Thiosocius teredinicola: one gene and its partner. The protein of the gene in region 2 interacts with the protein of the main gene of each other region in a pairwise test. Links are inferred from orthologs where the notes say so. Each region holds a gene or a part of one and is shown on either strand. Other genes may lie near its edges. The genes, in order: dnaQ and dnaE.

Region 1 (6,985 bases), 1.3 Mb from region 2 along the record:
TGGGGCGGTAGCCCTGAGCAGATCAAGATGTCGATCGCCAGTGGCCGCAACGGCGTGATGCCGGCGCACGCCCACATCGGCGACGACAAGATCGACCAGGTCGCCAGCTACGTCGAGAGCCTCTCGGGCCGCAACGTGGACGCCGCCAAGGCCGAAGCCGGCAAAGAGGTGTTCATGAGCGTCGGCTGTATCGGCTGCCACGGTGTCGACGGCACCGGCAACCAGATGCTCGGCGCGCCGAACCTGACCGACAAGGTCTGGCTGTATGGCGGTAGCGCAGGCGTTATCAAGCAGACCCTGACCAAGGGCCGTGCCGGCGTCATGCCAGCTCACAAGGAGCTGCTGGGCGACGAGAAGGTGCACCTGCTGACCGCTTACGTCTATAGTCTGTCGAACCAATAAGCGGTACCCTGGCCCTGGCCCCTCGGAAAACGTCGATAATGCGATTTATCAACGACTTCCGCGGGGGTTCAGGGCCAAAATTCAACGGCTATTTCTCTCCTTAGGCGCCCTTCAGCATCGGCTCCACCCGGGAGTTGTAGCTGAACGATGACCAAAGTCGGACACCACTGTCCGGCGCGACCTAAGGAACCCAGCATGTCTACCCTGCCAGCTACTGAGCAAGACAAAAATCAGCTGCCGGTTGTTCAGCAGATCGTTTCCGTCATGTGGCCGTCGTTCCTTACCGCGAGCCTGGCCACCATCATCTTCTTCACCCTGTTCGATCCGACCGAACTGGGCATGATCGGCGGCTTTCCGGATATCACCCGGATGGGCGGCTATACCATCGGCTTCTTTTGTTTCTGGTTGCTGACGTCGATGAGCTGCGCGCTGACTTGCTATTTCCGCCGACCCACACATCGGCAGAACATGCCCAAATCCAACTAAACGCCCTGACCACGGAACCGCAGACGATGTCGCAGCCTGCCGAAAACAACAACGATTCCGCGCTCGAGTCCGATCTCTATAAGAAGCGCGAGAAGATCTATCCGCGAGAGGTGCACGGCATCTTTGCCGCACTGCGCCTGGCGGCCATGGGGGTGTTGCTCGGCATCTACTACGGTACGCCATGGATCAACTGGGACGGTCACCAGGCGATATTGTTCGACCTGCCGGCGCGTAAGTTCTACATCTTCGGCCTGACCTTCTGGCCGCAGGATTTCTTCTACCTGTCGATGCTGCTGATCCTCGCAGCGATCTCGCTGTTCATGTTTACCGCGCTCGCCGGACGCTTGTGGTGCGGCTATGCCTGTCCGCAGACCGTGTGGACCGAGATCTACATGTGGATCGAGCGCAAGATCGAAGGCGGATCGAAGAAACAGAAGAAACGCGACCAGGGGCCGAAAGACGCATCGTATTACAGCGTCAAGGCAGCCAAACACGCGGCATGGTTGGTGTTCTCTCTGTGGACGGGTTTCACCTTCGTCGGTTACTTCACGCCGATTCAGGAGCTGTGGACCAGCTTCATCGGCTGGAACCTGGGCCCCTGGGAAACCTTCTGGATCTTTTTCTACGGCTTCGCCACCTACGGCAACGCAGGTTTCATGCGCGAGCAGGTGTGCATCTACATGTGCCCCTATGCGCGCTTCCAAAGCGCGATGTTCGACCACGACACCCTGATCATCTCGTACGACGAAAAACGCGGCGATCCGCGCGGTTCACGCAAGCGCGGCACGCCATCGGCCGAAGCCGGCCTGGGCGACTGCATCGACTGCACGCTGTGCGTTCAGGTTTGCCCTGTCGGTATCGATATCCGCGACGGCCTGCAGTACCAGTGCATCGGCTGTGCGGCGTGCGTCGACGTGTGCGACGAAGTCATGGACAAGATGGGCTATCCGCGCGGCCTGGTGAAGTACACCACCGAAAACGCCTTGCAGGGCCAGAAGACCAAGATCGTTCGCCCGCGCATCATGGTCTACATCGGCATACTGACCTTTGTCGGTGTCGCGTTGATCTACGCACTGCTGACCCGCATACCGCTCGAGGTCGATATCATTCGTGACCGCAACGTGCTGTACACCGAGACCGATGAAGGCCTGGTGCAGAACGTCTACAACCTCAAACTGATCAATATGGATCATCGGCCGCAGCGCTACACCCTGGCGGTGTCCGGCCTGGAAGGCATGGAAGTGATTGGTCAAACCACGGGCATCGAACTGGATAGCGGCGCGGTTGCCGACCTGCCGCTACGCGTGCAGGTCGACCCGATTGCGATAAAATCGTCCAGCAGTGAAATCCTGTTCCACATCCAATCCGAGATCACGCCGGAGATAGCGATCGACGAACACGCCCGCTTCCTCGGACCGGTGATGCGCTGAGACAACTGAATGAGACCGCCCCGCGAAGATACCGTGCCATGGTACAAGCAGTTTTGGCCATGGTTCCTGATCGCCCTGCCGCTGAGTGTCGTGATCGCTGCGATCATCACGATCAACATCGCGATCCAGACCGATGACGGCCTGGTCACCGACGATTACTACAAAGAAGGCCTGGCGATCCATAAGGATGCCGACAGCGCTGCGAAAGCCGCGGCATTGGGCATTGCCGGCGAGATTACCTTCGATACCGATACCGGCGCCTTGACCCTGGCTTTGGACAAACCACTGACCAACGGCGCAGGCTTGCTGGTATTGAAAGTGATTCACCCCACCCGCCCCGACCAGGATCAACAACAGCAGTTGTCGCCACTGGGTAACGGCCGTTACGCAGGCAGGCTCGATCCGCTCGGGCCGGCCCATTGGAAACTGCAGTTACGTCCCGAGGACGAGTCGTGGCGCATCGAAGGCAGACTGGTGCTGCCGGGCTCGAACAGCGCACGCCTCGACTGACGCCGCATTTGATCTGCAGGTTCCGGTTCGCCTGTTAAAACCGGCGTAATTCGATCTGGCCTACTGACGACGCCACACGGCACCGTCGCCGGCTGCCTTGTCGATCGCATCCAGGCGCGCCTCATGCGCCGCCAGTTCTTCTTCATTGGCACTGACGATTACCAGCGACAGGCCGGCGCGGTCGACCCGGCGAACACCTGCCTGCCCTTGTCCTTCACCTTCATTGTCGTTGCTGGCATCGAGTGACAGCGCGCCCTGTCCGCCGGTCATGGCGAGATACACGTCGGCGAGGATCTCGGCATCGAGCAAGGCGCCATGTTTGTCGCGCCGGCTGTTGTCGACCTCGTAGCGGCCGCACAGTGCATCGAGGCTGTTGCGCTGCCCCGGATGCTTCTTGCGCGCCATCACCAACGTGTCGAGCACCTCACAGTGATCGACGATCGCCCCCATGCCGTCGAGACGTGCAAGTTCGGCATCGAGAAAGCCGACGTCGAAGGGCGCATTGTGGATCACCAGTTCGGCGCCCTTCAGATACGTCAACAGATCATCGGCAATGTCGTCGAAGTGCGGTTTGTCGGCGAGAAACTCGTTTGTGATGCCGTGTACTTCAACGGCGGCTGCATCGATCTCGCGATCCGGCTGCAGGTAGACATGAAAGTTGTTGCCGGTCAGACGGCGCTCGATCAGTTCGACGCAGCCGATCTCGATAATGCGATGCCCCTGCTCGGGCTCGAGGCCGGTGGTTTCCGTATCCAGTACGATCTGTCTCATGCTGTCGCTGTCCTTCAGGCGGTGTTCGAGGTGCAGGCAGGTCAATCGATATTGGTATGCAGCGCACTGATGCCCCGATTGGCCAGCTCATCGGCACGCTCGTTCTCCGGGTGTCCGGCGTGCCCTTTGACCCAATGCCAGGTCACATCGTGTTCGTTGACGGCCTGTTCGAGCTGCTTCCACAGGTCTTCGTTCTTGACCGGTTTCTTGGCCGCGGTGCGCCAGCCATTGCGTTTCCAATTATGAATCCACTGCGTGATGCCGTTTTTCACATACTGGGAATCCGTCGTGATATCCACCGGGCAGCGCCGTTTGAGCGCCTCCAGGCCCTTGATGACGGCCGTCAGTTCCATGCGGTTGTTGGTGGTTTCGGCTTCACCGCCGAACAACTCTTTCTCTTTGCCGCTGAAACGCAGGATGGCGCCCCATCCGCCCGGACCTGGGTTTCCCTTGCAGGCACCATCTGTAAACAATTCGACGCGATCTGACATGCGACTCTATCCAAAACCTCGTTTGCGCGGTTCATCTTCCATCGGCGGCCAATCCATCGCCGAATGCCCCGGGGCCGGCGCGTGTGGCTCGATAGCTCGCGGACCCAGCACCCGCAGACGCGACCAACGTTGGCCAACGGGTGTGATGCGCGATACCCGTTTGACTGCCCTGACCACGTAGATACCGGCCAGCATCGGCCAGACGCGGCGACCGACGCGTTCGATCGATTCGAAGCGGTTCGATTTGGTCGGCGGTCGAAATTCCATCACGTCCATGCGTTCCACACCGAAGCCCAACAGGGTCAACCAGTCGTTCATGCGCGGATACGACAGGAAATTGCCGCACCAGGGCAGACTGCCTCGCCAGCGGCCGAACAGTCGCCACAGGCCCCACAGGCTGTACGGATTGAAGCCGATAACGATCACCCGACCTTCCGGAATGAGCACCCGTTCAACTTCGCGCAATACCTGGTGCGGATCGGGCGAGAAATCCAGCGTGTGGACCAGGATCATCGCGTCGATGCTGTCGGCCGTGATCGGCAGCAACTGCGATGCGCCGACGATCACTTCAGGATGCCCCGCATCCGGTCGATGACTTATCAACGTCTTGTTACGCACCGGACACTGTGCGAGGTAGGCGGTATCGGAACCCAATTCACCCAGTTGCAGCAACTGGTAACCAAAGAGGTCGGTAACCATCGATGACACGACTTCACGCTCATGTGCCGCGACACGGCTGCCCGGCGATGTCAAATACCAATCTGACAGAGCTTGGCCGATTTCTTTGTTTTCGCGATCACAGAATCTGGATGACGTCATCTGGCGGTTGGGTGCTGGAACCTGGTTCTTGCATTTCGTAAACTGCACCGGCTTTCACAGCGGCGAGTAGCATGTCTGATTCTGAACAAAGCATCACCGGTCGGCAACGTCGCCGCACTACTATTCCGGCTCTGACCCTGGCCCTCGCCGCCCTATTAGGCGGTTGCGGCACACAGGGTACCAAGACCGATGCGACCTCGCCTCATGCGAAATCGAACGAGCAGGAAATCGTCGACAAGCATGCCTTGGAGATGCTGACACACAACGATCTGGCCGACGCCGAAGAGATCGTCATCCCGCCCGAACCGATCTGGACCCGCCTGCGCTCAGGATTCTCTCTAGACGTTCTCGAACACCCGCGGGTCAAGCAGGAGATCAGCCGCCTGCAGCGCCATCCGAACGCCTATCGGGCAATGATGGCGCGTTCCGAGCCCTACCTGTATCACATTCTCAACGAGATCGACGCAGCCGGCCTGCCTTATGAACTGGCCCTGCTACCGGCCGTCGAGAGCGGCTTCAGACCTGAGATCTACTCGACCTCGGGCGCAGCCGGCCTGTGGCAGTTCATGCCCGCTACCGGCAAGATGCTCGGCCTCAGGCAGGACTGGTGGGTCGACCGGCGGCGCACCGTACGCGCCTCGACCCGGGCCGCCATCAAATACCTGAAGCAGCTCAACGAGCGCTTTGACGGCGATTGGGCGTTGACCCTGGCGGCCTACAATGCCGGCGCCGGCACCGTCAGCCGCGCTATTCGGCGTGCCGAGCGCAAGGGCGGCAAGACCGATTTCTGGTCGCTCGACCTGCCGCGCGAGACCGACCAATACGTGCCGCGTCTGCTCGCCTTGACCGCCGTGGTCACCAATCCGGATCGTTACGCGCTCGATCTGCCCGAGATCCTCGACCAACCCTATTTCGTGGTCGCCGATACGGCCGGCCAGATCGATCTGAACGTTGCCGCCGAATTGGCGGAGATGTCGGTCGAAGAACTGCTGGCATTGAACGCCGGCCACCGACGCTGGGCGAGCAGCCCGGACGGGCCGCACGAGTTGCTGATGCCGGCGGACAACGCCGAACTCTTCAAAACGGCGCTGGCCGATCTGCCGACGGACAAGCGTTTGCGCTGGCAACGCCACGCCATCAAACCCGGTGACACTCTCAGCCAGATCGCGCGTCGCTATGGGGTTACCGCCGATGTGATCCGCCAGGCGAACAACCTCAAAGGCTCATCGATCCGCGCCGGCAGACACCTGAAGATACCGCTGTCCGACGGCGCCAACTTCACCACCACGGCCTCCAACGGTAATGCCAAGCAACGCCTGAAGTACCGAGTGCGTAAGGGCGATTCGTTGTACAAGATCGCCCGCCGCTTCCAGGTATCGATCGCCGATCTCAAGCGTTGGAACCAGGTCGGTCGCTTCATCCGCCCCGGCGAACGCATCACGGTGTTCATCGACCCCGACGCGGATACCTGACCGCCTCAGCGACGTTCATCCTCGGGTACATTCAACCAGCAGCTCACCCGCCGGCCATCGCCGGCATCGGTCGATGCGGGATACCGTGAACGGCAGATATCCATCGCCTGCGGGCAGCGCGGATGAAAATGACAACCACTCGGCGGGTTGATCGGTGACGGCATGTCGCCCTCGAGACGGATCACCTCGCGCTCGTGTTTCGGGTCCGGTACGGGCACGGCACTGAGCAAGGCCGCCGTATAAGGATGCAGCGGTTGCTGCAGCACCTGGTCGACCGAACCGTATTCCACGATCCTCCCCAGGTACATCACCGCAACCTCGTGCGCCAGGTAGGCGACGACCGAGATGTTGTGGGTGATAAACAGGTACGACAGGCCGAGTTCGAGCTGCAGCTTCTTCAGCAGATTGAGCACCTGCGCCTGTACCGATACATCGAGCGCGCTGGTCGGCTCGTCGCACACGATCAGACGTGGCTCGACCGCCAGGGCCCGCGCGATCGCGATACGCTGCCGCTGGCCACCGGAAAACTCGTGCGGATAACGGCTCGCAGCACTCGCCTGCATGCCGACCTGCGTCAGCAGCTCTTCGACCTTGCTGCGGCGTT
Region 2 (8,165 bases):
GCATTGCTCGGGTCTTCGATCCAGTGCAGTCGCTTTTCGACAGCCCAGGCATGCAATGTGCGGCGTCGCAACGCGAGCAACGGTCGCGCGTGCCATCGGTTGTGCCAACGGCGACATGCCGGCATCGCCGCCAGGCCCTCGACGCCGGCCCCCCGCAGCAGTTGCAGCAACAAGGTTTCGGCCTGGTCGTCGAGATGATGTGCAGTCAGCAGCATCGCGTCGTCTTCGATCGCATCGGCGATCGCCGCATAGCGTGCCGCCCGCGCAGCCGCCTCGGGGCTCTCACCGGCCGACGGCCGGGCATCGACGCGCAGTGAATGATAGGGAATGCCGCACCGCTCGGCAGTACGCGCGCAGTGTTGTGACCAGTTCGCCGATTCGGCCTGCAGGCCGTGGTCGATGTGGATCGCCGAGACCGGCGCCGGCAACGACGCGCGGATCTGTGCGATCAGGTGTAGCAGAACGGTGGAATCGACACCGCCGCTGAAGCCGACCCAGTAATGGGTCGGGGTGGGCAGGTCATCGTGCAGATGCGCGAGCAGCCGCTGCGCATCGATAGTACATTCAGCTCGAGACGACACCGTACGACATCAGCCTCTCGTAGCGCAGCTCGAGCAGGCGGTCGATCGGTGCGTCGCGCACCTCATCGAGCGCTGCCAGCAACGCATCCTTGAGATTTCGGGCAACCGTATCCGGGTCGCGGTGTCCGCCGCCAAGCGGCTCGGGCACGATCTCGTCGATCAGGTCGAATTCCTTCAGGTGTTTGGATGTTATCGCCATCGCCTCGGCCGCCAGCGGCGCCTTCTCGGCGTCTTTCCACAGGATCGACGCACAACCCTCCGGCGAAATGACCGAGTAAGTGCTGTACTGCAGCATCAACAGGCGGTCGGCCACACCGATCGCCAGCGCGCCGCCCGATCCGCCCTCGCCGATCACGGTGGCGATGATCGGCACACGCAGGCCCGCCATCTCGAACAAGTTGCGCGCGATCGCCTCGCTCTGGCCGCGCTCTTCGGCGCCCACCCCGGGGTAGGCGCCGGGCGTGTCGATGAAGGTCAGTACCGGCATGTTGAAGCGCTCGGCGATCTTCATCAGGCGCAGCGCCTTACGATATCCCTCGGGTCGCGGCATGCCGAAGTTGCGACTGATCTTCTCTTTGGTATCGCGCCCTTTCTGATGACCGATCACCATCACCGGCTTGCCGGCGATGCGCCCCAAGCCGCCGACGATCGCACGGTCGTCGGCGAATGCGCGATCGCCATGCAGTTCTTCGAAGTCGTCGACGATGCGCGCGACATAGTCGAGCGTGTAGGGTCGCAGCGGATGACGTGCGAGCTGCGAAATCTGCCACGGCGACAGGTTGGAAAAGATCTGCTCGGTCAGCGAGCGGCTCTTGCCCTCGAGGCGCTCGATCTCTTCCTGGATGTTGATTTCATTGTCATTACCGACCAGGCGCAGCTCTTCGATTTTTGCCTGGAGTTCGGCGATCGGCTGCTCAAATTCAAGAAAATCAAGATTCATCGTTATTGTGTGGGATAAGACCTTTGGCTAATCGCTAATGATAACCCAATGCGACCGGCCGAATCGTCCCGGCCGCACGTAAAGATCACCATGATCAACCCGATTGTGCGAAACCCATGGCCGAATCCCTGGTTTCGGGTACTGCTGCACGAAAACGTAGTTTCAGTGCATCGCTTCCTAAAAGACGATAGGCCTGACGCAGAAAACCGTCACCCGGCTTGATGCGCCACGCGCTGCCGAACTTGAGCAACACCTCGGCATCCGGCCGCTGGTAACGCAGGCGCACGTCGCAGCTACCATCGCGTACCGGTTCGAGCAGCCCTTTGAGCTCGCGTATGATCGCCTCGGTCGACAGACCGCGCTGCGCCATCGTCGTACTGCGCAACGTCAGCTCGATACTCGATGCACGCACCAGGCGCGCGTCTTCGATACCGCCGACCTTGTCGGCGCGAATACTCAACCCACCGCGATACTCATCGTGCACCAGGGTGCCTTCGACGATCAGCACCCGATCGTTGGCGATCTCGTCGCGATACTTTTCGTAGGTTTCGCTGAACAGCGCCGCCTCGATACGCCCGGTCTTGTCATCCAGCAACACCGACGCCATCGTGCCACGCTGGGTGTTGCGTCGATTGACCGCGACCACCATGCCGGCAACCGTGACCTTCTTGCCGCCGCCGCGCCGACCGCGCGCCTCGCGCACGTCATCCAGGCTCAGCCGGGCGATCCGGCTGCTGATCAGGGCCTTGAGGTCGGCCGCGTAGAAATCGATCGGGTGCCCGGTCAGATACAGGCCGAGCGTTTCTTTCTCGCCGGCCAGCCGCTGATCGTCGTCCCATTCCTCGATCTCGTCCGGCACGATGCCGGACACCGGTTCGACCGGTTCGGGTTCGGACATGCCGAACAGATCGTCCTGCCCCGCTGCCAGCATTGCCGCGTGCTGTTCGGCCATCTTCAGCGCCAACGGCAACTGAATCATCAGCGTGGCGCGATTCGCCCCCAGGCGATCCAGGGCACCGGCGCGGATCAGGGATTCGAGCACCCGCCGGTTGACCTTCTTCAGATCGATTCGCCGGCAGAACTCAAACATGTCGCGGAAGACGCCGTCGCGCTGGCGTGCCTCGACGATCCCTTCGATGGCGCCCTCACCGACGCCCTTGATGGCGCCGAGTCCGTAAACCACAGTGTCGTCGCCATCGATTGTGAACATGTAGCTGGAACGATTGACGTCCGGCGGCTCGACCTTCAGCTTCATCGCGCGGCATTCTTCGATGAAGGTCACGACCTTGTCGGTGTTGTCCATATCCGACGACAGCACCGCCGCCATGAACGCTGCCGGATAATGCGCCTTCAGCCACAAGGTCTGGTAAGAGACCAGCGCGTAGGCCGCCGAGTGCGACTTGTTGAAGCCGTAGCCGGCGAACTTCTCCATCAGGTCAAAGATATAGGTGGCGGTATCCTCTTCGACGCCGCGTGCCACCGCCCCCTTGCGGAAGATCTCGCCCTGCTTGGCCATCTCTTCCGGTTTCTTCTTGCCCATCGCACGCCGCAGCAGGTCGGCGCCGCCGAGCGTGTAGCTGGCGAGTACCTGGGCGATCTGCATGACCTGCTCCTGATACAGAATGACGCCGTAAGTCGATTGCAGGATGGGTTCGAGATCGGGGTGCGGGTAGACCACCTCCTGGATACCGTGCTTACGCGCGATGAAGTCGTCCACCATGCCCGACTGCAGCGGACCCGGGCGGAACAAGGCCACCAGTGCGGTGATGTCGTCGAAACAGTCGGGCTGCAACTTGCTGATCAATTGCTTCATGCCGGCCGATTCAAGCTGGAACACCGCGGTGGTCTCGGCGCTCTTGAGCAGCTTGAAGGCGTCGACGTCGTCGACCGGGATGGTCGCGATATCGATCAGCGCCTCGTTGGTCTTGCCCTTCTCGGCATTGATCGTCTTCAGCGCCCAGTCGATGATCGTCAGGGTACGCAGGCCGAGGAAGTCGAACTTGACCAGGCCGGCCGCCTCGACGTCGTCCTTGTCGTACTGCGTGACCAGGTTGGTGCCGTCGGCTTCGCAGTAAAGCGGGCTGAAATCGGTCAGCTTGCCCGGCGCGATCACCACGCCCCCGGCGTGCTTGCCGGCGTTGCGCGCCAAACCCTCGAGCTGCTTGGCCATATCGATCAGCTGGGTGATCTCTTCGTCGGTCTCGTAGGCCTGCTTGAGGTCTTCACTCTCCTGCAGTGCCTTGTCGAGCGTCATGCCGATCTCGAACGGCACCATCTTGGCGACGCGATCGGTGAAGCCATAGGCGTGGCCGAGCACGCGGCCGACGTCGCGCACGACTGCCTTGGCGGCCATGGAGCCGTAGGTGATGATCTGCGATACCGAATCTCGACCATACTTGCGCGCCACGTAGTCGATAACGCTGTCGCGCTTGTCCATGCAGAAGTCGACGTCGAAGTCGGGCATCGACACACGTTCGGGATTGAGGAAGCGCTCGAACAGCAGGTCGTGTTCCAGCGGATCGAGATCGGTGATCTTCAACGCATAGGCCACCAGCGACCCGGCACCCGATCCACGCCCCGGACCCACCGGCACGTCGTTGTCTTTGGCCCACTGGATGAAGTCGGCAACGATTAGGAAGTAGCCGGGAAAGCCCATGTTGATGATGACGTTGAGCTCGATCTCAAGCCTTTCATCGTAGGGTTTGCGCTTCTCGGTGAAATCGTCGTCGTTGCGATCGAAGATGCGATCAAGACGCCATTCGAGACCCTTGCGCGATTCCTCGCGAAAGAACTCGTCGATCGTCATGCCCTGCGGGATCGGGAAATCCGGCAGGAAGTTCTTGCCGAGCGTGATCTCGAGATTGCAGCGCTTGGCAATCTCTACCGTGTTTTGAATGGCCTCGGGGATGTCGGAGAACAGCTCCGCCATCTCCTGCGGCGAGCGCAGGTATTGTTGCTCGGAATACTGCTTGGTGCGCCGCGGATCGTCGAGGGTGCGCCCCTCGTGGATACACACGCGCACCTCGTGTGCGGCGAACTCGTCGGGGCGCAGAAAACACACGCCGTTGGTCGCGACAACCGGCACGGCCTTCTCTGCCGCCAGTGCAACGCTCGCATGCAGACAATCTTCTTCGTCGGTGCGCCCGGTTCTGACCAGTTGCAGGTAGTAGCGATCACCGAACAGGGCCAGCCAGTCATCCAGCCGCTGCTCGGCCAGTTGGCGGTTTCCGGATAGCAGGGCACGTCCGACATCGCCCTCTCGACCACCCGACAAAGCGATGATGCCGCGCGTACTCTCCGGCGTGAACCACTCACGATGCATCATCGCGCGACCGAGGTGCTGACCTTCACGGTAGCTGCGCGAGACCAATTCGGTAAGGTGCCGGTAGCCCTCGTTGCTCTGTACGAGCAGCACCAGGCGGTCAGGCTTCTGCGCATCATCCGGATTGTGAATCCAGGCATCGACGCCGCCGATCGGCTTGACGCCCGCCGCGATGGCCGCCTTGTAGAAGCGCACCAAAGCAAACATGTTCGATTGATCAGTCAGCGCGACCGCCGGCATGCCCTGCTCGGCCACCCGCGCGACCATCGGCTTGATGCGCGCAACACCGTCCACCAGCGAGTACTCGGAATGCACATGCAGGTGGACGAATTCGGCTGACATACGGCGATTCGGGACCTAGGTGGGGTCAGAAGAGCGAACAGGATACCGTGCCGCGGCATGGGCTTCCAGCACCGTTTGCATGCCCGGGTCACGCATTGGAAGATGCAAAGATCGAGCGCAGTTATTGCTTAGATATCAAATGACTACGACATCTTTCCCAGACCGAGCACCATGCTGCGCTTGATCCGAGCGTGCGTTATGCCAGTAGCTTGCGAACCGGCCCGAACGAGCGCCGATGGATCTCGCTGATGCCCAGTGCCTGCAAGGCTTCGAGGTGCTTCTTGGTCGGATAACCCTTGTGTATCGCCAGGCCGTAGCCGGGATAGCGCGCGTCCAATTCGACCATCTCACGGTCGCGCACGACCTTGGCAATAATCGACGCGGCCGAGATGCAGGGCTCGCTTCCATCGCCGCCCACGATCGCCTCGGCGCTGCACGGCAGCTGCTTGGGGAGCTTGTTGCCATCGACCAGGGCGTGGCCGGGTGCCACGGCCAGTGCAGCGACCGCACGCTGCATCGCCAGCAGACTGGCGTGCAAGATATTCAGTTCGTCGATCTCGGCCACTTCGGCGCGCCCCACGGCCCACGCCAGCGCCTGATCACATATCTGCGGATACAAGGCCTCGCGCTTCTTCTCACTGAGCTTTTTCGAGTCGGCCAGGCCGGCGATCGGCCTGTTTGGATCGAGGATCACGGCCGCCGCCACAACCGGTCCGGCCAACGGACCGCGGCCGACCTCATCGACGCCGCACACCAGAACTTCAGACAATGCCCCGCTCCTTCATCAATGCAATGACTGCCGCCGCGGCTTCGCGATTGGTATCCGAGCGCATCGACTGGTGGATCTCGGTATAGCGCGCTGCGATGCGCTCGCGCAGAGCGTCGTCTTGGAAGAACCGACGCAGTGGCGGCAGCAGGTGTTCCGGCTCGCAATCGTGTTGGATCAGCTCCGGCGCGAGTCGCTCGTCCGCCAGCAAATTGGCCATTGCGACGTGCGGCACCTTGACCAGTTTCAACAGACGCGCCAACCAATAGGTGGCGGCCTGCACCTTGTAGCCGACCACCATCGGACGTTTGCTCAGCAGGCCTTCAAGCGTCGCGGTACCCGAAGCGGTCAGCACCACATCGCCGGCGGCCATCGCGTTGCGCGCATCGCCGACGACGACCTGTGCATTGAGCGACGGCGTATAGCGTTGCCGCTCCGCCATCAGCAAATCGCGTGTTCTGTCGTTGACCAGCGGCACCACGACGCGCAGGCCGTCGATTTCGCGCTGCAGTACCTGCGCGGTCTGCAGAAACGGTCGCGCCAACCGCCCGACTTCGCCACTGCGACTGCCCGGCAACACGGCGAGCACCGGCGCGTCACCCGGTATACCGAGGCGTTCACGCGCACCTGCCCGATCGGGACGCAGCGGCATCTCGCCCGCCAAGGGGTGTCCGACATAGTGGGCCGACACCTGGTGACTTTCGAGAAAGGCATTTTCGAACGGAAAGATCGTGAGCAGCAGATCGACCGCTCGGCGAATGGTTTTTACCCGACTGGTACGCCAGGCCCATACGGTCGGGCTGACATAGTGCACCGTCGGTATCCCGCGTTCGCGCAATCGCGTTTCGACCGTGAGATTGAAGTCCGGCGCATCGACACCGATGAACAAGGCCGGCGGCGTGTCGCGCCAGCGCGCGAGAATCTGGCCGCGCAGGCGTAGTAGCCGCGGCAGATGATGCAGGACCTCGAACAACCCCATCACCGATAGGCTGTCCATCGGCTCCCACTGGTCGATCCCTTCGTTCATCATCAAGGGACCGGCCACCCCTTCAAACTGGAGCTGCGGCATTTCAGCCTTGAGTGCGCGCATCAAGCCGGCCGCGAGCAAGTCGCCTGAAGGCTCTGCGGCAATGATACCGATGCGCAACGGCTGCATGGGCTGGGGTCTGAACCGATTCAGCGAACGATGCTGCGTTCGCTGGCCTCGAGGAAGTCCGCCATGATGCGCAGTTCCTCGCTGGCATCGGCGGCAGCCACGATCTGCGTGCGTGCCTCAGCCAACGGCAGACCGCTGTGGTAGAGCGTGCGGTAGGCCTGTTTGATCGTTGCAAGCTGGTCGGCGCTGAACTTGCGGCGACGCAGGCCCTCGCTGTTGATGCCGTGCGGCTTGGCAGGATGGCCACCCACCATGACATACGGCGGTACGTCTTTGCTGATCACACTGCCCATCGCAGTGAAACAATGTTTCCCGACGTGGCAGAACTGGTGAATGATGCTGAATCCACCAAGGATCGCCCAATCATCGATATGTACATGCCCGCCCAGAGAAGCGGCATTGGCCATGATGGTGTTGTCACCGATACGGCAATCGTGCGCGATGTGGGCATAGGCCATCAGCAGGTTGTCACTGCCGATCGTGGTCAACGATTCGTCTTGCGTGGTGCCGCGGTGGATGGTGACGAACTCACGGATCTTGTTGCGATCGCCGATCTCGAGAAACGTCTGTTCGTGCCGCTCGTATTTCTTGTCCTGCGGGTCTTCGCCGATCGACGCAAACTGATAGATCAGGTTGTCGCAACCGATAGTGCATGGACCGTTGATGACGACGTGCGAACGAATCTCGGTACCCTTGCCGATCTTCACACCGGCGCCGATCACTGCGAAGGGACCGATGCTGACCCCCTCATCGATCTGCGCTGACGGATCAATTACCGCACGCGAATCGATCACACTCACAGGTTCCGCGCGGTGCACATGATCTCGGCAGAAGCTACGACACTGCCGTCGACTTTGGCCTCGGCAGAAAACACCCATATCTCGCGCTTGTGCTTGAGCACTTCGACTTCGAAGATGAGTTGGTCGCCAGGCACCACCGGGCGCTTGAAGCGCGCCTTGTCTACGCCGACCAGGTAATAGATAGCTTCTTTCGGCACATCGGCGCTTTCCATTGCCAACAGGCCAGTTGCTTGCGCCATGGCCTCGATCAGCAGCACG

Evidence for each region.
Region 1: the proteins of dnaE (region 2) and dnaQ interact in binary tests that used the Escherichia coli proteins (3 or more experiments, as listed by UniProt). The link is inferred for Thiosocius teredinicola from one-to-one orthologs.

Annotation. Positions count from the first base shown.
Region 1 is NZ_CP019936.1:2,924,742-2,931,726, forward strand. The notes cover bases 1,745-4,694. They hold dnaQ (DNA polymerase III subunit epsilon), read right to left. Parts: upstream 3,600-4,694; coding sequence 2,889-3,599; downstream 1,745-2,888. Other genes in these bases: ccoG (cytochrome c oxidase accessory protein CcoG), read left to right, coding at 1,745-2,318; B1781_RS13970 (FixH family protein), read left to right, coding at 2,328-2,828; rnhA (ribonuclease HI), read right to left, coding at 3,641-4,090; B1781_RS13985 (class I SAM-dependent methyltransferase), read right to left, coding at 4,097-4,694. Also shown: ccoP (cytochrome-c oxidase, cbb3-type subunit III), read left to right, coding at 1-402; B1781_RS13960 (hypothetical protein), read left to right, coding at 598-888; more of ccoG, read left to right, coding at 915-1,744; more of B1781_RS13985, read right to left, coding at 4,695-4,789; B1781_RS13990 (LysM peptidoglycan-binding domain-containing protein), read left to right, coding at 4,981-6,381; B1781_RS13995 (ABC transporter ATP-binding protein), read right to left, coding at 6,387-6,985. UniProt on the Escherichia coli protein: DNA polymerase III is a complex, multichain enzyme responsible for most of the replicative synthesis in bacteria. The epsilon subunit contain the editing function and is a proofreading 3'-5' exonuclease.
Region 2 is NZ_CP019936.1:1,644,747-1,652,911, reverse strand. Bases 1,416-5,545 are described here. They hold dnaE (DNA polymerase III subunit alpha), read right to left. Parts: upstream 5,186-5,545; coding sequence 1,616-5,185; downstream 1,416-1,615. Other genes in these bases: rnhB (ribonuclease HII), read right to left, coding at 5,382-5,545; accA (acetyl-CoA carboxylase carboxyl transferase subunit alpha), read right to left, coding at 1,416-1,521. Outside these bases: tRNA lysidine(34) synthetase TilS, read right to left, coding at 1-581; more of accA, read right to left, coding at 565-1,415; more of rnhB, read right to left, coding at 5,546-5,954; lpxB (lipid-A-disaccharide synthase), read right to left, coding at 5,947-7,107; lpxA (acyl-ACP--UDP-N-acetylglucosamine O-acyltransferase), read right to left, coding at 7,128-7,901; 3-hydroxyacyl-ACP dehydratase FabZ, read right to left, coding at 7,904-8,165. UniProt on the Escherichia coli protein: DNA polymerase III is a complex, multichain enzyme responsible for most of the replicative synthesis in bacteria. This DNA polymerase also exhibits 3' to 5' exonuclease activity. The alpha chain is the DNA polymerase catalytic subunit.